3 regions of the Roseomonas sp. SRI_022 genome follow, and region 1 is predicted to be linked to each of the others. Evidence: riboswitches for the same ligand, from Rfam matches in the RefSeq annotation. Region 1 holds a riboswitch; each other region holds the start of a gene.
The links. Region 1 has a riboswitch for S-adenosylmethionine ahead of AC2YHJ_RS18565 (hypothetical protein). Riboswitches for the same ligand answer to the same signal wherever they lie in the genome.

Region 1 (6,455 bases):
CATCCACTCATCCGGACGCTGCTCACCCCGATGACCGAACGTCATCCGTTTGCCGCTGCCGACTCGCCTTAGGTGAATGCCGAGCAAGCAACCCAATGTTCGACGAAGTGTTGACCTCTCTGCATTCCTGAGATGGTCCCTCATGCGTGCGCGGAGATGGCGCTTCTCCCCGTTCTGAGCCGGGCGCCGCGCAGCTGATGGCGCGATCCCGATGTAGAGCAGGTGACCAAACTTTGAATGGCGCATACGCGTCTGTAGGAACTTCAGGCGGCGCCTCGTCGAAGAACCACCCATAGATCCCAGCCAGAGTCGGGATGAGTTCAGGCTTCGTAGTGGAAGCGCCAACGCTGTGATGATCACCGAATTGCCGAAGCCGATGCAGGATTTCCGCGACCATATTCGCTAGCCCGCCGCCTGTTCGATCTGCCCGATGCTACCGCTCATGCGTCGCCTCCTCAGGTGCTATCGAGTTCAAGCACTGAGTCAGAACAAGGACGCAGCGAAGACCCCTGTCGGCGTGGCCAGAAGATCTTGGGGCTTGTCTCCGCCGAGCGTCCACCAGGAACTCCGCCCAGTGATGGCGCTTCGGGTCAAAAGCTGGCCATTAGGCATTTCGAGAACCGAGACGATCACTTCAATCCGGTCGGGCAGGCCGGACCACTCAGTGGCGCGGTCTTCCCAATGGGTAATGAGCGGGAAGACTAGGTAGTCGGCCTGAGCGGCGCGCGCTGCCGCGAAAGCAGCATCCTGAGAGACGGCGGCACCGCCCAAGTCCACGCGTGCTGCATGTTCCATCAATGCCGGTTGGAGGGCGCGTGCGGTGGAATCGCCGGAGCCAGCGTAGGTGGTCTCTCCGTATCGGCCATCCGGCGGCACCGTAACCAAGAACCTGCGATTGCGGTCGAGGCGCGATTGCTGAGCCGTGAGGGTCGTTGCCTGCTGCGCACTGCCGCACCCGGCGACGAGAGCGGCTGCGGCCAGTGGAGCGATGCGACGGGAAAGAAGTTGGACGGGAGCCGGCACTACGTCGAATCCTGATCCGAGACAGGTTCGGCGCAGTATTGCAATGGCGCGCTTGGGAGTGAAGTCGCCGAACCTTGCTCACTACGGCTTTGAGGAGAAGGACCATCGGCGGGCAGAAGTTGCCCAATCAGCGCGCGTGTCGCGCCCCGGTGCACGACCGTGGCAGTGTGCGCGGCAGTCGGACAGAACCGGTGGCCAATCCTCGGCTTCGGTCGGGGTCCAGAGAATTACCGTTCCCGGTTCCCATCGCTGCGCGTTAGGGATTCAAACCGAGAAACCCGACCCCGATGCTCAGCTGCGTTGTCGCGGGGGGGGGGCGGGGGATATGGCTTAGGGCGGCGACTGCGCGGCTTTGTCTGCTCGGAACGGTACGGTACGCAAGCGCCGACGGCCGCATGGCTGCTCAGCATTCACGAAGGTGGTCGATTGGGGGCGCTGGCCACCAACCCTCCACCTGCCCCCAGGGTGATGCCAGCGGGGGGGGGGCTAGAGGCACCGAGCTCGTCATTGAACGAGATCCGGCAGCTTGCGTCGGGCAGTGGCTGGTCTAGGCCGCGCGATAGAGCCGGTACGCCAGAGTCGGCGCGGCCGCAGTTGCCATTGCTTGCTTCCCTTGACGGCATTCGATCAACCCCATAGTGGCCATACCAGCATCAAGAGAGCTCGGGCAGCCTGTCCGCGCCGCCAACCGGCCCTCCGTCCGGTGGCTCCCAGTTCGGGGATGCGGCCCTCTCGGGCAAAGGAGGCTTTCCATGGCCAAGTCGAAAGTCGTCCCGGCACACGTTCGGTGCCTGGATCTTTGGCGCTCTTGTCAGGTGGAGCCAGCAGTCGTCAGCGGGAAAGTCGTATGGCGTGTCGTGGCAACGCGCCCTGAGTCATCGTCCAAGGGTGGCATCTCGGGCTGGCGTGTGGCGCGTGACTTCACGACGCGGATCGAGGCGTGGAGCGCGGTGACGGAGGCGAACAATCCACCGAGGGATAAGCGTGGGCGGATCCGTCCGTGGAGGACTGAGGTGTGGATCCAGACCACGGATGAGATGACCCTGCAGCCGCGCGAAGTGCCCCCGCCACGAACCCGGATGCGGATGCCGAAACCACGATCGGCGTCCGCTGCCAGGCCATCGTGTCCTGAGGTAGAGGCGCTTGGTGTATCCCTGGCCGAGCGCGGCGGCGTGTGGTCATTCACCGGGCTCTGGCGTGGGACCGAGCGCGTGCCGGCTCGCCTGAAGTCCGATCTTTATGGTGCGTTCTGGGATCTGCGAACCGGCATCGGCGGCCGGACGCGCGTTCCGGCCGGGCCGCGATCACGTGTCCAGCGGGAGCTCGGGCTTCACGAGCGCGAGGAGATTGCGCCCGGCGTCGTGAAGACGCGCAGGACGAAAAGCGACGGCGCTGGCTTCGTCATCCGCGCCTGGGTCGCGCGGGCGGGATGCAAGTGGGGGACCGACGCGGTGCCCGTGGATGACGACGCAGCAGACGGCGCGGGGTGATTGGCTGCGGGTAGGGCGGGGGGAGGTCACCGGCTGCTGGTTTCCAGCGCAGGCGGCGCTTGCTCAACCGACGCGAACAGGGAGCGGGCGGATTTTTGGCCGGGGTTCGTTTGGAGATGTCGATCCCCCGCCACTCCACTCGCCCCCCGCCCGGGGCACCCCGGGGGGGGGGGGGGGGATGACGGACCTGCCCTGGGGTCAGCTCCCTCCCTCCAAACCGGGGCTTGGGATCCGCGCGCGGCCGTTCGAGGCGCTGCGTCCTCGCAATGACCGCGATAGAAGGGGGTTAAGCGAGGGGGTTGCGCTCATCATTGCGAAGAACGCCTCAGATATACGCCAATTCGGCGATCTATGTGGCGTCCTGTATGGACGCCTACTGCCTTCTGCGGCGAACTGGGGCCGGAAGCCGGGCTTCAGTCGAGCGGATTGTCCTCGTAGTCCTCGGCGACTTGGTTGTCGTCGACGAACTCGCTCTGCCCTTCGCATGCAACCAGTTCAACGTTCGTCGCCTTGCCGTCGATCACGAGGGATCCATCGGTCGATACCCGGCAGCTGCTCACCACCTCGAGCAGGACGAGCAACTCATCACGCGTCAGACCGTCGAGAGCGGAGACGTGGACGTGATCCATTCGCGTTGGCGCGTAGGTGCCTGCGATCTTCGACACCTCGGACAAGGCGGTTGCAATCGCGCGCCGATCCCGCGCGTTGTGGGCATCCTGGATGAGCTCGTGCAGCACCGCCATGCTCCAGGCTTTCACTCCGTCGCGCCCTGCTCGAGCGAGGTCGATCCTCGGAAGCGGAGTCGGTGGGTCAATGGCGAGGACAGCACTGGGTGCTGTTCGAGACGTGCTGGTGCTGGAAGGTGCCCGCTCTTGCGGGCTCAGCTCCTTGGCAACGACAGCGCGCGAGGGCGACGGAGCGACCTGGGCAACCGCAGCAGCGCGGGCGACCGGCTGCACCACGGGCGGCGCCGGCGGAACCAGCGGCCAGGTCTTCCGAGGCGCAGGACGTGCCGCGGTGACCTGCAGTTCCGCGATGCGCTGCTGCACCTCTGGGCGCTTTGCCATTTGTGCCGCCTTGGACGCGGCTGTCGTACTCGAGAAGCCGGAAGCCCGGCAGGCGGAAGCAGCCGACAGGCCAGACACAAGCAACGATGCAAAGGTCTCCAGGCGTTGATCGTAGAGCGCGGGCATATCCGGCGGGACCCTTCCGTGTGTGGTAATATAATACCACATAGTCGAGCCGCCGAACACAGAGTTCTCGATAACAGTAGGTAGGTGAGTGGGTAGGTGGGTTGGTCCGCGACACCCACCCACCGACGGTCGGGCATGACCGGCGAGACGGGATCGCGCCGCGCTCTGACGGATGGGACGGCGATCTGCCCAGTTCGGCGATCGCATCAATGGTCCGAACTGCCCACAGGTCGGATTATCTCGGCCATTTCGGCTCATTCAACGAGCGGCGCCTTGGCCGACGCGCATATTTTCGGGGCTTTGGGGTGGGTGCCAACGTCCACGTCGGGGAGGCGCGGTGGCAGTCCAGTGCGGACCCACACGGGAAGGGCTGAGACTGTCTGGCTGTCGGAATTGCCGCCCTGAACCGCGGGAGCGCGCGCGCCGCGCGCTTTTCGGTTCCTCATACCGTCGGGCGCCGCGGCAGACACACTGTCGCTGAGGCCGGATTGAGGCCGGACATCGACGATCGGGTGGCCTCAATGTATCCCAAGGAATACCTGGCGTTCAGCTGATTTGAGGCCATGAGGCTGGGAGTATGTTTCACGCATATACGATGGGGGGCGGCAAGTATGACCGTGCTTGTCGCTCTCGCGCGCCCGCCGCGAGGACAGACGCGCGGGGTTTGGGAAACGCAGATCGACCGTGGCCTCAGCCTCAAATAAGGCTGAAACCCCCAGAAAACCTGGCATACGTGATGGAGGGACGCGGCCTCAACTGTGGCCAGGCTCGGCCTCAACCCGGCCCACAGTGTGCTGAAGCAACACGTTGAGGCACGTCAGTGCCGGATTGGGATGGTGCAAGGTCCATTGCGGGGCCGAAGGCTCGCGGAGCAATCGCTGCTCCTGCTGCTCGATTGGCTGCATGCCATGAGGTTGACGCAGGAAGCCGCGCGCCACGCGCCTAGCCTCCCCGAGATGTCAGGATGGAATTCGCCACCAGCACCGCGGAACGCGGCGACCGGCCGATCTGCTTCAATGGAGAGAGGATGCGCTGCTCGCCTTCGGCAACGGTGATGGCGCCGCATGGCCGCTGTCCGTCGCGGCAGCCTCGTCGGCATTGAGGATCTTCGTCCTCAATGGCGATCCATGCAGCGCGATGCTCAGTCCATGGGGCTCTCTTCTTCCTTCTGTCCAGCGACGTTCGCCGGAGCGCCGTAGATCCCCCCGCGCTCCCGCTGTTCAGTCAGCCACCGGCGGAAGCGTCGACCCCTTGCACCCGACTTATCGTCCGCGATCGGGGCATGCTGTCGCATCTGCAGCCCCTGCCTCGAGAGCCACACCCTTTCGTCATAGGCGAAGTCCAGCGCGCCGCCACGCCGGAACTTCAGCCGCACGACGTCCCATCCAAGCGCCACCAGCGCGCGCCTGATGTTCGTCACCGCAAAGGCATCCCTCGCGGGGTCTAGGCCGAACTCCAGCGCCATGTCGTACAGCTTCGATGAGGGCACGACCATCAAAGGTGCGGACCTCCGGTTCCAGGCCGCGATGCGACCTGCCTGCGATAGCTTTGGCGCTTCGCAAACCCAACGCCGAACGGTTTCTTCGAGACCAGTCTTCACACGGCGGTCTTCGGCTGACGCGGACAGAGCATCTCGCAGTTCGCCGTCGGCGCTGTTGTCGGGGGCATCCTGCTCAACCCAGTACCTCTCGCCGGCGCGGTAGCGCGCGACCGCCTCGGCCCAGAGCTGGTCTCTCTCCTCCAGCAGCAGGTCGGTGTCGATCCGCTTCACCTGGACCACGACGAAGCGTCTCGATCCGGTAGAATCCGCAAGAAAGCCACCGCCATCGTCATTGACGGTGCAGACCAGGATACCTCGCCTCACCATCAGTCCAGGCAGACGCCCATAAGGAACGCGGATCCGATCCTGAGGCGTGGTGATGAACTGCTTGATGGCGGTCACGTCCGACCGCTTCAAGGACGCGCCCTCGGAGATGTCGGTGAACCACGCCTGGTGCATGTTCATGAGGTTGTCCTTGTCCGAAAGGTTCCCCGTCACGCTTTCGTTGTGCCACCGGGAGCTTCGCGCGAGGATGCGGATAGCTGCGGACTTGCGCCCGCCCTGATCCCCAGCCAATACCAGCACGGTGTCGAGCCTCGCGGCTTCCATGGCGGTGCTCTCGGCCGGAACCAGCGCGCGTGCGACGGCGCCGATCATCGTCATGGACAATGCCTTCTGACCAACCGGACCGGATTCTGCGCCACCGTGCCGTACGAGCCAACCATCCAGCCTTGGCATTCCATCCCACATGTTCCGCGCCTCCAGACGATGGAGGTAGTCCACAACGGGATCGGCGATTGTCGTGTTCGCCATCCAGCGCACGGCCTCGAGCATGACGTCCTGCGACACCATGACGCCCTGTTCCTGCGCCCAACCGACGGCAGAGTTCGTGATATCGTCTGTCCAGACCCAGACTGGCACATCAGTCAACGGTTCGATGAACGTCGGCTTCAGAGTACCAAGCCGGAGCGCCTTCCACGCCTCGCTCCCGCGCCTGACCCGCGACAGCAGGATGTCGCCCGTCCGGGTGTCGCGCGTTAGCCGAGGGCCATCCTTGGTGGCATCCAGCCGCAGCCCGTTTCGAAGAACGTTTACCGCGTTGTGCTGATTTGACTTCCGCTGGGCGTTGCCGGGGAGCAGCCAGTTCACACGAGGCGCATCATCTGGCTCGGGATCGCCGCCGTACCGTGCAGTGCTCGCGACGCCGCT
Region 2 (6,455 bases), on a different contig from region 1:
GGTCAAAAGGCGGAGATTTCGCGTCCGTGCTCCAGGTTGAGGCACAATCTTGCCGGCCTTGAGGCCGCATCGCTTGGTTGCTGGAAGCCAGGTTTTCTGCGGGTTTGAGCCTCGGTTGAGGCTGAGGCCGGCACAAAGTCGATTTTTCAACACCTGCACGCACTGTCCGCGCCGCTCACGAGCTCATCGCACGCCCCCCCCCGCGGCATGCGCACAACACCCACGGTCTTTATGCGTAGTATATTCCCTGCCTCACGGCCTCAGTTTGGCTGAACACTAGATCCTTGGCTCGTTTCGCTGAGGCCGATAGCAGTAAATGGGCGTGGCCTCACCGCGGCCTCAGAACGAATTTCGGCCTCACCGGCGGTCAACACTGCGACACGGACCGGGCCGGATGCGGGACTGTCGAGAAGCCCGCCTATGATCCATCGATGAAGCGGCAGCGTCTCACACAGAGCGGGGCGTGCCCGCAGCGCGCTGTGGCCGGTGAGGGTGCAACTCGGTTCCAGCGGCCGCGCCCGCCGGATGGCGATCTCCTCCAACGCTGGTCGGGGATCGCACTGGCAAGGTCCGGCGAAACGTCGACACCGAACGGATCAGGCAGGTGATCCAGTCTCGCGCGTGCGCATCGCATCGCCGGATCCTCGGTGGGTAGTCTCCGAAAGGGCGGATTGCCGCAAACTGCAGGCTGCAGCCGCGCATCGCCGATGCACCGGTTAGTGCGGTTAGAGCCATCTAACCGCGGCCAAACTGCGTTCTAACTTTCTAACTCACCGTTCTAACCCAAGCCGTGACGGGCTTTCTTGAATGCGGTATCCTGATACCGCCTTACTGGAGGGCAGCATGCCCACCTTGACCGATGCCCGCACCGAACGCCTCGCCCACCTCCTGGCCGCCGGCATGACCCGCGCCCAGGCCTGCCGCATGAGCGGCTACAGCGCCACAACGGCGGCGGTGAAGGCGCACAAGATCGCCGCCCGCCCGGATGTCATGTCCCGGGTGCTGGAGCTGACCGGCGGGGTCGCGCCGGCCGCCCTGGTGGGCAGCGCGCCCGCGCATCTGGGGCCGCCAGCAACGGGCCCCTGGGCCGCTCCAGCGGCCGCGCCGGCGCCTCGGGCGGTGGTAGTGGCTGCAGCACCGCATTTGCCTTCCAGCGAGCCTGTGGATCCGCCGCGGCCCCTTCCCCGCATCGACCTGGCGACGGCGAGCCCTGAGCAAGCGCGGCGCTGGTCGCTTTCCGTCCTGGCTGAGGTGATTCACGAGGCGCACTTCGCCCGTGATCGACGGATCGTGGTGAACGCCATGACGGAGGCAAACCGCCTGAACGGGCTGCACATCCAGAAGATCGAACATCTCCAGACGTCGGTCCTGGACGGTTTGTCCCGCGCCGAGCTGCTGATGTTGGCCGAAGCCCTGAAGAACGGTCGCGTCGAGGACGGGATGTTCGTCATCGATGGCGAAGCGGTAGCCACCGCCGAGCATGAAGCCGAGCTTCTGGACGATCCCCTGGCCTAGCGCGCCGTCAAGCTACGCCTGGCGGCGCTGACGACTCACGCCTGGTGATCCTCGTAGGAGCGTCCCACTCAGATGGCGCCGCGATGCCAGCCCAGTTCAATGGCTGATGACGAAGGGCACCTTCTGGTTGGCGTCTACACCGGCCACCATAGCGATGCACCGATCCGCACATTGCCGCCAGTTCTTCGTACTTCGCGATCGAAGCCCCCTCGCGCAGCCCCCTCAACGCATAGATCGCTGCCGCTTCGCATCGTTCGCCGCGCCTTTTGCCACAGCGCGGTCCGCGTGAGGCGCTCACCGACAGGGGCTTCCCCAAGGATCTGACAAAGGGGCCCAGTGGGGGTGCCGAACCCCCCCCCCCACCCGGCCCTGACCGGGGGGCGGGTGGACGACCGGGGGGCACTGCCTCCAAACAAGCCCTCCCCCAGAAATCGAACTGGCCTCACACAGATTCGTTCTGATAATGGAATTTCTTGTTGCGCTTCCTCTCGCCGATTTCGAGGGCCTAGCGGCCCGAAAGGACAGGCCCGGCCATAGCCGACGACGGGTCGAAGCATGCCTCCACCGGCTACCAACCCCATCCCACGCTGTCAGCATCGCGGAGGCCGGGTGCGCGCCGTTGGCTCGATACCAAGAGATGGACGGCATAGGCGGGACGAGGTTAACGGCATTCACCCGCCGGGCGCCCTGCACGGTCTCAGCAGACACGCGTCATTCGCACGCCGAGTGCGGAGCGGAGGAAATCCTCCGCAACCTAGCGCGCTGTCGGCAGCGCTCCCGCACGGATCAAACCAAACGCTGCCCCGAAGCCGACCAGATCAATCGGTGGGCGGCTTGGATCTCACCATTCCAGCCGCTACCACTCATCGCTCGCGATCTGCGGCGTCGTCCGTGACCGGCACTGCATCGGTCCCCCAGTTGCATCCCCTCCGCGCGACCCAGGCGCGCACGAAGAAGCCACCGACATCGGTCTTCTCCCTCCGCGTCTTCACCACGCCCGGTGCGACCTCTTCCCGCTCGTGCAGGCCCAGTTCGCGCTGGATGCGCGAGCGCGGCCCAGCCGGAACACGTGTCCGGCCGCCAATGCCGGCTCGCAGCTCCCAGAAGGCGCCGTAGAGGTCCGACTTCAGGCGCGCCGGCACGCGCTCGTCCCCACGCCAAAGTCCGATGAATGTCCACATGCCGCCGCGCTCGGCCAGGGAAGCACGAAGTGTGTCAGCCTCGGGAGACGATGTCCGACCAGTTTGCGCCAGTTTGGGCGTCGGCATTCGCGTCGGGGCCCGCGCCCGGCGCGCTGTGCGAGGCAGCAAAGGCGTCTCGTCCGTGATCTGTACCCACGCCTCAGTGGACCGAGTACGGACCCGCCCGCGCCGATCCCTCGGCGGGTTGTTCGCGTCCGACACCGCGCTCCAGGCCTCCGTCCGCGTCGTGAAATCGCGCGGCACGCGCCAGCCCGAGATGCCGCCCATTGCCGCGACTTCACGGCACGTGGCGACGACACGCCAGACAACCTTCGCGCCGACGACCGCCGGTTCCACCTGACAGATACGCCAAAGTTCCCGACGCAAGAATTGCGGCGGGACGACCTTCGACTTGGGCATTGAAGCCTCCTTTGCCCGTGTGGGCCGCATCCCCGAAATGGGAGCCACCGGACGGAGGACCGGTTGGCGGCGCGGGCAGCCTGCCCGCGCTCTCTTGATGCTGGTTGCTCGATATTGCCTCGATCGGAACCGGTCAAGGCGAGCGTGCAGTGGCGGCTGGGCTGTGCCGGCATCATACGGCTCAGGTGATGTCGGGCCTTACGTTTCACGGTGCAAGTTCGCCAGAGCGGTTGGGGTCGAGGGCTCGAATCCCTTCGCCCGCAGCGGTAGGAACCGGAATCCAACTTTCTCTGGGCGTGTCGCCCGCCGACGAGCGACGCCGGAAAGCGAAGCATGCCCCGCAGAAGGGTCTGCGAGTGGTGTTGCCGGGAAAAGCAGCGTGCGAAGGCAGCGCAGCATGCGTGGTACGGTGCCCTCGCCCCAACCCGGGGCGCGGCGGAACGATCACATGAAGCTTGCAGTTGTCCAGCAACCGCCGGTCTACCTCGATCTTGAAAAGTCCATGGCGCGCGCGGTCGAGCTTGTCGGTGAGGCGGCAGCGGAGGGCTGCGACATGCTGGTGTTTCCGGAGGCATGGCTTCCCGGCTATCCGACGTTCGTCTGGCGGCTGCCGCCGGGGGCCGGGATGGGAAAGACGGATGAGCTCTACGCCCTCTCACAGTCGAACTCGGTCGACCTTAGCAGGGACGGGCTGCGACCGCTTCTGGAGGCGGCGAAGAACCATGGGGTGGTCATCGTACTGGGCTACCAAGAGGTCGACGGCTCGGTCAGCGGCAGCACGCTGTTCAACAGCTGCGCGATCATCGACGCGGACGGCAGGCTTGCGAACAACCACCGCAAGCTGATGCCGACGAATCCGGAGCGGATGGTCTGGGGCTTCGGCGACGGCTCCGGCCTGAACGTCGTGGACACCGCGGTCGGCCGCATCGGGGCACTGATCTGCTGGGAAAACTACATGCCGCTGGCACGTTACGCGCTCTATGCGCAGAACATCGACATCTACGTCGCCCCGACGTGGGACAGCGGCGAAACCTGGCTCGCGACGATGCAGCACATCGCGCGCGAGGGCGGCTGCTGGGTGGTCGGATGCGCGACGGCGTTGGAAGCATCCGACATCCCCGATGGCGTGCCATATCGCGACGAGCTTTTTCCGAACAAGGACGAGTGGATCAACGCGGGCGACGCCGTCGTTTACAAGCCCTTCGGCGGCGTCGTCGCAGGGCCGATGCGCCGGGAGAAGGGCCTGCTGTTCGCCGAGATCGATGTGGCGGCGGCGCGAGCCTCGCGGCGAAAGTTTGACGCCAGCGGGCATTATGCCCGACCCGACGTCTTCACTCTCACCGTGAACCGAAAGAAGCAGGCTCCCGTTCGATTCGACTAGGTCGCGTGGACAAACCTGATCCACAGACGGAGCGAGGAGAGTGTAGCGAAGCCAAGGAAGCTGTCAGCGGTTCCTCGTCAGTCAGCAGTCCGCGGATCAACGCCGATCTCCATCCCAGAGATCAGTGTGGAATCACGTCCGCGTCCGGATGGGAATCCCCCCTCCGCCTGTTTGTCCACGCGACCTAAGGCCGCTGGCGTGGCAGCAAACGGGGTCTGGTGGAGCAGCATCGTGCTTGGCTGAAGAGACGCTACCGGATTCGAACCGTCTCCACTCGCGTCCGCTCGGCAACCGCGCCACTGGCGTGGGAATGGCAACTGCCACCAATCACTCGCTGCGCAAGGAAATGGTCGAGGACCGTGCCATGGCCTGACACCTTCCGAAGCTCGGAAATTCTTGTCGGGGCCAATCCAAGATGGTGCGGGTGTAGAACGGTGCGCGAAGGGATCCGTGGAATTAGGGTGCCGCGCGCACTACCCCACTCAGAGAAGACTCGGCACCCAACCCGTTGGGCTTGCCGTCTCCCAAATGAGGATGCCAGTCGTTGCGAGGATGGCGAGCGCCGCCAGAAGCGCGGCGCAAAGCAGCAGACCGTCCTCCTCCAGATAGACGAATGCAACCAGCGTGATCGCCAGAGCGGGTAGGACATTGGTCAAGGGCAGAGGGACAAGAAGGCTGGCGCCGAGGAGAAGCACGATGCCGCCGACCACCCGCTTCGTCGCCTCGAACGGCGTATACCATCGCGGGCGGATGAATCGCTCCAGCCAGCGTATGACAGGCACCGCGCGACGGACCATGTTGGCAAGCCTGCGTACCTCGAAATGCCGTTCGCCAACGCGGTCGGGAAATATCGGCCTGCCGCGGGCCAGAATCATCTGCATCGCCGGCACGATCAGCAGTATGCCGGCGACGGCCGAGACACCCGGAAGAAGACCAAGGATTGCCAGGAGCAGAAGTACGATACCGAACGAACGGTCGCCCAGGCGTTCCAGGAGCCAATTGAGCGTTACCTGCCTCTCGGCAAGGATCGCATCGAGCATGGCCTCCAGAGCGATGGAGGTAGGCGGGCGCAGGATCATTGCGGCACCAGCATAGGCACGCGGAACGATAGCGGATCAATGGATCGCTTTCCGCTCGGCGGAGGCCGTCTGCATGTGAGAGTGAACGGGGCGCCGATCGGACTAGCACATCATCTGCGCGCCGTGACTGGAAGAGCGCGTCGTACCTACAGTCTTGCTACGGCGGCTAAGGCAAGCACCATGATCAGACATCAACCTGATGGCGGGGCCTGCATGCATCGACGCAAGTACCATGATGTGCAGCACAAACGTCGAGCGGGGTTGACCCAGTGCGGCGCGGTTGTCTGACCCCTGTAAGGGATGCACGGCTGCGAAGCGGGCATCCGGCGGCGTCCCTAGGTATGCAGCGGGCGCCGTCCTACCGGCTCGCGCGGTCCGCGCCGGAAACGGGAACAGCGCTGAGAACGCATTGGATGGCTGCGGCGAGTTCGGTGTCGCGATAGGGCTTCTCGAGCGCCACCGAGCCTGGCGACAGCGCAAGGGTGCGCCGACTATCGCCACTGACAAAGATATGCGGCACGAAACCGGCTCGGATGATCTCCCTGACAGCCAAGATGCCGCTGCCATCACGCAGCCGCGCATCGACGATCATGAGGTCGGGGCGAGATCGGTCCGCGGCCACCAGCGCACCGGCCACGCTACCGACGATGGCGGCGACGGCATGGCCCAGATCCCTCAGCACCATCGCCAACAGGATGCCGACAATCCCATCGTCTTCCAGGATGAGCACACGGCTCGCCTTCAACACCTCGTCCGATCCTTCCAACTATGCCGCGGTCATGCACGGAGCGGCCTGGATCGCATGCGCAACGCACAATCACCCCGCCGCGCGGCAGGCGCGTTTGGAAGCGGCGTTGAGGAGAATAGCGGCACAGTCAC
Region 3 (6,455 bases), on a different contig from region 1:
CCGTTCGCTGCGCCGTCGCGATGCCGAGGCCACGCAACTGTCCGCCGCGGATCATCGGCAGCGTGGCCAGCACCGGGTCGAACATCAGCTGCGCGTTGCCGGCCGCAACATCGGTCAGCGCCGGGGCGGATCCGCGATAGCCAACGATCTCGATATTCGCGCCGGTCATGCGGTTGAACTCGATCGACCCCAGATGCCCCGCGGCGCCGAGCGAGGAGGTGGCGAAGGTCCATTTCGCTGGCTCGGCCTTCGCCGCTTCCACGACCTGCGGGATCGTCGTCTGCGGCAGGCGCGGGTTCATCACCAGCACCAGCGGCCCGCGCGCGGTGCGCGCCACCGGGATGAAGTCCGTCACCGGATCATAAGGCGCGTTGCGCATCACATGCCGCGCCATGGGATGAATCGAGGCGGAGCCCATGATGGTGTAGCCATCGGCCGGCGATTGCAGCACCGCCTGGCTGCCGACCGCGCCATTCGCGCCGGGGCGGTTCTCCACCACCACGGTGACGCCGAGCTTCTCCTGCAGCTTCTGCGCCGCGAGCCGCGCCATCGCATCCGTCGCGGCACCCGGCGTGTAGGGCACGACCATGCGGATGGTGCGGTTCGGCCAGGCGCCCTGCGCGACGGCCGGTCGCGCCAGCGCCAGGCCGGCCGCGCCGGTGAGCAGGATCCTGCGGTGCATCGTCAAATCTCCAGGGCTCATCGGCGCCAGCATGCGCACCAACCGGGCGTGCGGCCAACCGCTGCACGTGCGAAAAACGGGCATGGAGAAGGTCGATCTCGCCCTGTGTCTCGCCGTGGATTCGTCTTCCTCCGTGGACTACGACGAGTTCGGCCTCATGCTCGGCGGCTATGCGGCCGCACTCCGCGACGACTCGGTGCAGGCCGCGATCACCGCCGGACCGCGCGGGGCGGTGGCGATCTGCATGATGCAATGGTCAGGGCGCGGGGCGCAGGCGGTCGCCGTGCCCTGGACCCGGCTGGACAGCCCGATGGCGGCCGCGGCCCTCGCCGAGGCGGTGGACAATGCGCCGCGCCTGGTCCCGCCTGGTGCCACCGCGCTGGGGGAGGGGATGGCCGCCGGCCTCGCCCTGCTCGGCGCTGTGCCGGCGGAGGCGAGCCGGCTGGTGATGGATGTCTCGGGCGATGGCCGGCACAACCAGGGACGCCCGCCGGGGCCGGTGCGCGACATCGGCGTGGCCGCCGGGGTCACGATCAACGCGTTGGCCGTGCTGAACGAGGAGCCGGACCTGCTCGACCACTACCGGGCGGAGGTGATCGGTGGGCCGGGGTCCTTCGCGATGCACACGCCCGACTATGCCGCCTTCGCCGAGGCGATCCGCGAGAAGCTGCTGCGGGAGATCGGCGGCGCCGCGATCGCGTGAGCGCGCCCCTTGCCTTTGCCCGCCGCGCATGGCTTTCTGGGCCCTGCATCAAGAGTTGGGCCGGCGCCCAACGCCAACCTGCCTTCCCGGGCAAGGTGGCGCCTCCGAAAGGGGGGATGCGGCCGCTCCGGCAACCAAACGGGAAGCGTCGCCGCGTCAGGTCCGGTCCAGCCATGTGGAGGATCCGATGCTGGACGCGACGCCTGCCCCTGACCTCGATCTACTGCTCGCCCCGGGCGACCAGGCGGAATTCGTTGCCCTGTGTGCCTGGACGACGCGGCTTGGCCGCATCGAGACCTCCTGGCTCTATGTCGTGCTGCACCAGGGCCATGGGCCGTGGACCCATGCCTATCGGGTGGTGCCGGACCGCCGGCCGGGGCATCTCGCGGTGTTCCTCGAACGCGCCGAACCGGGCGACCGCCGGGCTGCGCTGAAGGACTGGCTGCGGGGCCGGGCCGAGGCGGCCGATGGCCGGCGCGCTGCGGACTGACCCTGCCAGCCATGCGCCGGCCCGGGTTGCGCGTGCAGTGCGAGGCGGGGCAGAACCATTGCCATCCCTTCGTCGGAACGGCGACTCCATGCTCCTTCTCATTCCCGGCCCCGTGCAGACCCGGCCCGAGGTCAAGGCGGCCATGGCCCAGGACATCGCCCCCTGGGACCGCGATTTCCAGCGCGTCTATGCCCGCATCCGGGAACGGATCGTCGGCGTGGCCGGCGGCACGCCGGGCGTCCATGCGACCCTGCCGATCCAGGGTGCCGGGCATTTCGTGACCGAGGCCGCGATCCGGACCTTCGTCGCGCCGGGCGCCAAGGTGCTGATCCCGATGAACGGCGCCTATGCCCAGCGCATGGCGCGGCTGGCGCGGGAGGCCGGGCGGATCGTCGTCGAATTGCCGCTGCCCGACACGCGCGGCGCGACGGCTGCCGACATCATGCCTGTGCTGGACGCCGACCCTGCCATCGGCACCGTGGCCATGGTCTACAACGAGACCGGGTCCGGCATCGTCAACGATGCTGAGGGCATCGGTCGCGCGCTGCACGCGGCCGGCAAGCGGCTGATCCTCGATGCCGTCTCGGCCTTCGGCGCGTTGCCCTTCCCGCTGGCCGGCCATCCCGAATGCGACGTGCTGGTCTTTACCTCGGGCAAGTGCCTGGAAGGCATGCCGGGCATCGGCTTCGCCGTGGCGCGCATCGACCGCGCCGAGGCCTGCGCGGGCAATGCCGGGTCCTGGTCGTTCGACCTGTCCGACGTGCTGGCGCATGCGAAGCGGTCGGGCTGGGGGTCCATCCGCTTCACCCCGCCGGTCCAGGCGATCGCCGCCTTCGACGTGGCGCTCGACCTGTATGAGGCCGAGGGCGGCCAGGCGGCGCGGCTCGCGCGTTATCAGGCCAATGTGGGCATCCTGTATGACGGCGTGGCCGCGCTTGGCCTCACGCCCTATCTGGCGCGCGAGCATCAGGGGCCGGTGATCGTGACGATCCACCAGCCCGCCGATCCGCGCTTCGACCTGCAGGTCTTCGTCGAGGCGCTGAAGCGCCGGGGCGTGCTGATCAGCAATTTCTACAACACCAAGGCGCCGACGATGCGCATCGGCGCCATCGGCGCGATCACGCCGGACGACATGCGCCGGGCGGTCGGCGCGATCGGCGCCGCGCTGGACGACGTGCTGCAAAAAGCGGCGTAGAGCGAAGTCGGGGAGGGCCGGGGCCCTCCACCTATTCCGGCCGGATATTCGCCGTCTGCACCACGCGCCGCCAGCGCTCGATCTCGGCACGCTGGAAGGCGCTGTAGTCGGCCGGGCTGTTGGCGACCACGCTGAAGCCGATCTGTTCCAGCCGCTGCACGCTCTCGGGATGCTTCAGCGCCGCGGTCGCCTCGGCGTTGAGCCGTGCCAGGACCGGCGCGGGCACGCCGGCCGGCGCCATCACCGCCTGCCAGGATGTCACCTCGAAATCCGCGATGCCGCCTTCGATGGCGGTCGGCACTTCCGGGAGGATCGGGTGGCGCTGGCGCGACGTCACGGCAATGGCCTTGAGCCGCCCGCCCTGAATGTGCCCCGCGACGGTGCCGAGGTTCTGGAAGGACAACTGCACATTGCCCGCGATCAGGTCGGTCGCCGCCGCCGCGCCGCCGCCATAGGGCACATGCGTTGGGTCGGTCCCCGTCACCTGCTTGAACAATTCCATCGTCAGGTGATCCGAGGACCCGACGCCCGAGGTGGAATAGGACGTGCGCCCCACGTTCGCCTTCAGCCAGGCGACCAGCTCCGCCATGGTCGAGACCGGCACGCGCTGCGGGTTCACCACCAGCACGTTGGGTGTCGTGACGGCGAGCGTGATCGGCGCGAAATCCCGCACCGGGTCGTAGCCGAGGTTCGGGCGCAGCGCGGCGTTGATGGCGAAGACGCCGATCGACCCGACCAGCAGCGTGTGCCCGTCCGGCGTGGCGCGGGCGACGGCGCGGGCGGCGACCTCTCCATTGGCGCCGGGGCGGTTTTCCGCCACCACGGGCTGGCCGACCGTCAGCGCCATGCGCTGGGCGATGACCCGCGCCACGATGTCGGACGGGCCGCCGGCGACGAAGGGAACCAGGATGCTGACGGGTCGGTTCGGCCAGTTGTCCTGGGCCTGGGCGGTGCCCACCAGGGCCGCCGCCGAACCGGCAGCAAGCAACGAGCGGCGATGGATCATCTTGGTTCCTCCGGCATGTTGCCCGGAGTTTATGGCCATCCCGGCCCTGCGCGAAGCCCGGCGCGGCCCTTGCCAGCCTGCGGCACTCCCCGTAAGCGCGGCGGATTACGACTTGAGGGGGGATGAAGGCATGGCGACCGACCTCGACATCGCGCGCGCCGCGACGCTGAAGCCGATCCGTGAGATCGCCGCAAAGGCCGGCATCCCGGACGATGCGCTGGAGCCCTACGGCAAGTACAAGGCGAAGATCGGCCTCGACTTCATCGCCGCCCAGAGGGACCGCCCCGACGGCGCGCTGGTCCTGGTCACCGGCATCAGTCCGACCCCTGCCGGCGAGGGCAAGACGACCACAACTGTCGGGCTGGGCGACGCGCTGAACGCCATCGGCACGCGGACGATGATCGCGCTGCGCGAACCCTCGCTCGGCCCCTGCTTCGGGGTGAAGGGGGGTGCCACTGGCGGCGGCTATGCGCAGGTGCTGCCGATGGAGGACATCAACCTCCACTTCACCGGCGACTTCCACGCCATCACCAGCGCCAACAACCTGCTGGCGGCGATGGTCGACAACGACCTGTACTGGGGCAACGGGTCGGGCCTCGACGCGCGGCGCATCACCTGGCGGCGTGGGCTCGACATGAACGACCGGGCGCTGCGCTCGATCGTCTCGTCGCTCGGGGGCGTGGCGAACGGCTTCCCGCGCGAGGACGGCTTCGACATCACCGTCGCCTCCGAGGTCATGGCGGTGTTCTGCCTGGCGCGCGACCTCGGTGATTTGCAGAAGCGGCTGGGGCGCATGGTTGTCGGCCAGCGGCGCGACGGGTCCTTGGTGACGGCGAAGGACGTCAGGGCCGATGGCGCCATGGCCGTGCTGCTGCGCGACGCCTTCGCCCCCAACCTGGTGCAGACCATCGAGGGTTCTCCCGCGCTGGTGCATGGCGGGCCCTTCGCGAACATCGCCCATGGCTGCAATTCGGTGATGGCGACGCGGCTCGCGATGAAGCTCGCCGATGTGGTGGTGACGGAAGCCGGCTTCGGCGCCGACCTCGGCGCCGAGAAGTTCCTCGACATCAAGTGCCGCCAGGCGGGGCTGTCGCCCGCCGCCTGCGTCGTCGTTGCGACGGTGCGCGCGCTGAAGATGCATGGTGGCGTGGCGAAGGGCGATCTGGGGCGCGAGGATGTCGCGGCGGTCCGCCGCGGCGTCGTCAATCTCAGCCGCCATGTCGAGAATGTCGGCAAGTTCGGCATCCCCGTCGTGGTCGGGCTCAACCGCTTCACCTCCGACACCGATGCCGAGATCGCCGCCGTGCAGGACGCGATGCGCGCGCTCGGCACCGAGGCGATCCTGTGCACCCATTGGGGCGATGGCGCGCAGGGCGCGGTGCAGCTCGCCCATGCCGTGAAGCGGCTGATCGATGGCGGTACCGCATCCTTCGCACCGCTCTACACCGACCATGTTTCGCTCACCGGCAAGATCGAGACGATCGCGCGCGAGATCTACCGCGCGGCCTCGGTCGCCATTCCCGCCCCGGTGGCGGCGAAGCTGAAGCGGTTCGAGGAGGACGGCTTCCGCGACCTGCCGGTCTGCATCGCCAAGACGCAGTATTCCTTCAGCGCCGATCCGACGAAGCTCGGCGCGCCGGAAGGCCATGTGCTGCCGGTGCGGGAGGTGCGGCTGTCAGCCGGTGCGGGCTTCGTGGTGGCGATCTGTGGCGACGTGATGACAATGCCGGGCCTGCCGCGCGTGCCGGCGGCCGAGACCATCCGGCTTGATGCCGCAGGGCGGATCGAAGGGCTGTTCTGACGCGGCGCGGTTAGCGCCGCGCCTCCTGCACCCCATCGCGGATGAAGGCCGCGAGCGCGCGGGCCAAGCAGTCGTTCAGCTTGTCGATCTCGGCGGTGCGGCGGTCGCGCGGGGTGCGCTCGACATCCACCGTGCCGGTCTCGGCCCAGGCACGCATGATGTCGAAGCGGGAGAAGAACCCCGCATGCCCCGCCCCCGCCAGCACACGCAGCGCGTCGCGATACGGATCGACATCCACATTGGCGCGCAGGAAGCGGCTGAACTGCATGCCCATCAGCACCGCGTCGATGCCCCGGGCATGCAGGCGATCGAGACCCTGGCCGATGGCCGCCGCCATGTCGTCGATCGGCAGGCTGCGCAGCGCCTCGGTGGTGCCGGCCTGCCAGATCACCAGGTCGATCGGGCCGGCGCGCATCGCCTCGTGGATCTGCTGCCACTGGTCGGCCGCCGTGCTGCCGCGGGCGCCGCGCACCTCGAAGCGCAACTCCAGATCGGGCCGCCTTTCGCGCAGCAGGGCTTCGAGCCGCGCCGGCCAGGCCGCCGCCGGGCTGCTGGCGCCCGGGCCGGTCACCGAGGCT

Region 2: another riboswitch for S-adenosylmethionine. It lies ahead of AC2YHJ_RS16210 (hypothetical protein); the one in region 1 lies ahead of AC2YHJ_RS18565 (hypothetical protein).
Region 3: another riboswitch for S-adenosylmethionine. It lies ahead of AC2YHJ_RS25420 (hypothetical protein); the one in region 1 lies ahead of AC2YHJ_RS18565 (hypothetical protein).

The regions. Positions count from the first base shown of each region.
Region 1 is NZ_JBYCZL010000019.1:68,944-75,398, reverse strand. Features, by position in the region: gene AC2YHJ_RS18575 (GIY-YIG nuclease family protein) at 1-246, opposite strand, end outside; gene AC2YHJ_RS18570 (DUF4823 domain-containing protein) at 484-1,023, opposite strand; SAM-I-IV-variant riboswitch at 1,669-1,777, shown strand; gene AC2YHJ_RS18565 (hypothetical protein) at 2,235-2,513, shown strand; gene AC2YHJ_RS18560 (hypothetical protein) at 2,927-3,706, opposite strand; gene AC2YHJ_RS18555 (VapE domain-containing protein) at 4,848-6,455, opposite strand, start outside.
Region 2 is NZ_JBYCZL010000015.1:52,426-58,880, reverse strand. Features, by position in the region: gene AC2YHJ_RS16215 (hypothetical protein) at 844-1,515, shown strand; gene AC2YHJ_RS16210 (hypothetical protein) at 2,379-3,116, opposite strand; SAM-I-IV-variant riboswitch at 3,114-3,222, opposite strand; gene AC2YHJ_RS16205 (carbon-nitrogen hydrolase family protein) at 3,565-4,497, shown strand; gene AC2YHJ_RS16200 (exopolysaccharide biosynthesis protein) at 4,980-5,537, opposite strand; gene AC2YHJ_RS16195 (response regulator) at 5,935-6,324, opposite strand.
Region 3 is NZ_JBYCZL010000038.1:25,317-31,771, reverse strand. Features, by position in the region: gene AC2YHJ_RS25430 (Bug family tripartite tricarboxylate transporter substrate binding protein) at 1-682, opposite strand, end outside; gene AC2YHJ_RS25425 (DUF1194 domain-containing protein) at 765-1,385, shown strand; SAM-I-IV-variant riboswitch at 1,426-1,533, shown strand; gene AC2YHJ_RS25420 (hypothetical protein) at 1,573-1,875, shown strand; gene AC2YHJ_RS25415 (2-aminoethylphosphonate--pyruvate transaminase) at 1,964-3,070, shown strand; gene AC2YHJ_RS25410 (Bug family tripartite tricarboxylate transporter substrate binding protein) at 3,102-4,076, opposite strand; gene AC2YHJ_RS25405 (formate--tetrahydrofolate ligase) at 4,207-5,877, shown strand; gene AC2YHJ_RS25400 (GDSL-type esterase/lipase family protein) at 5,888-6,455, opposite strand, start outside.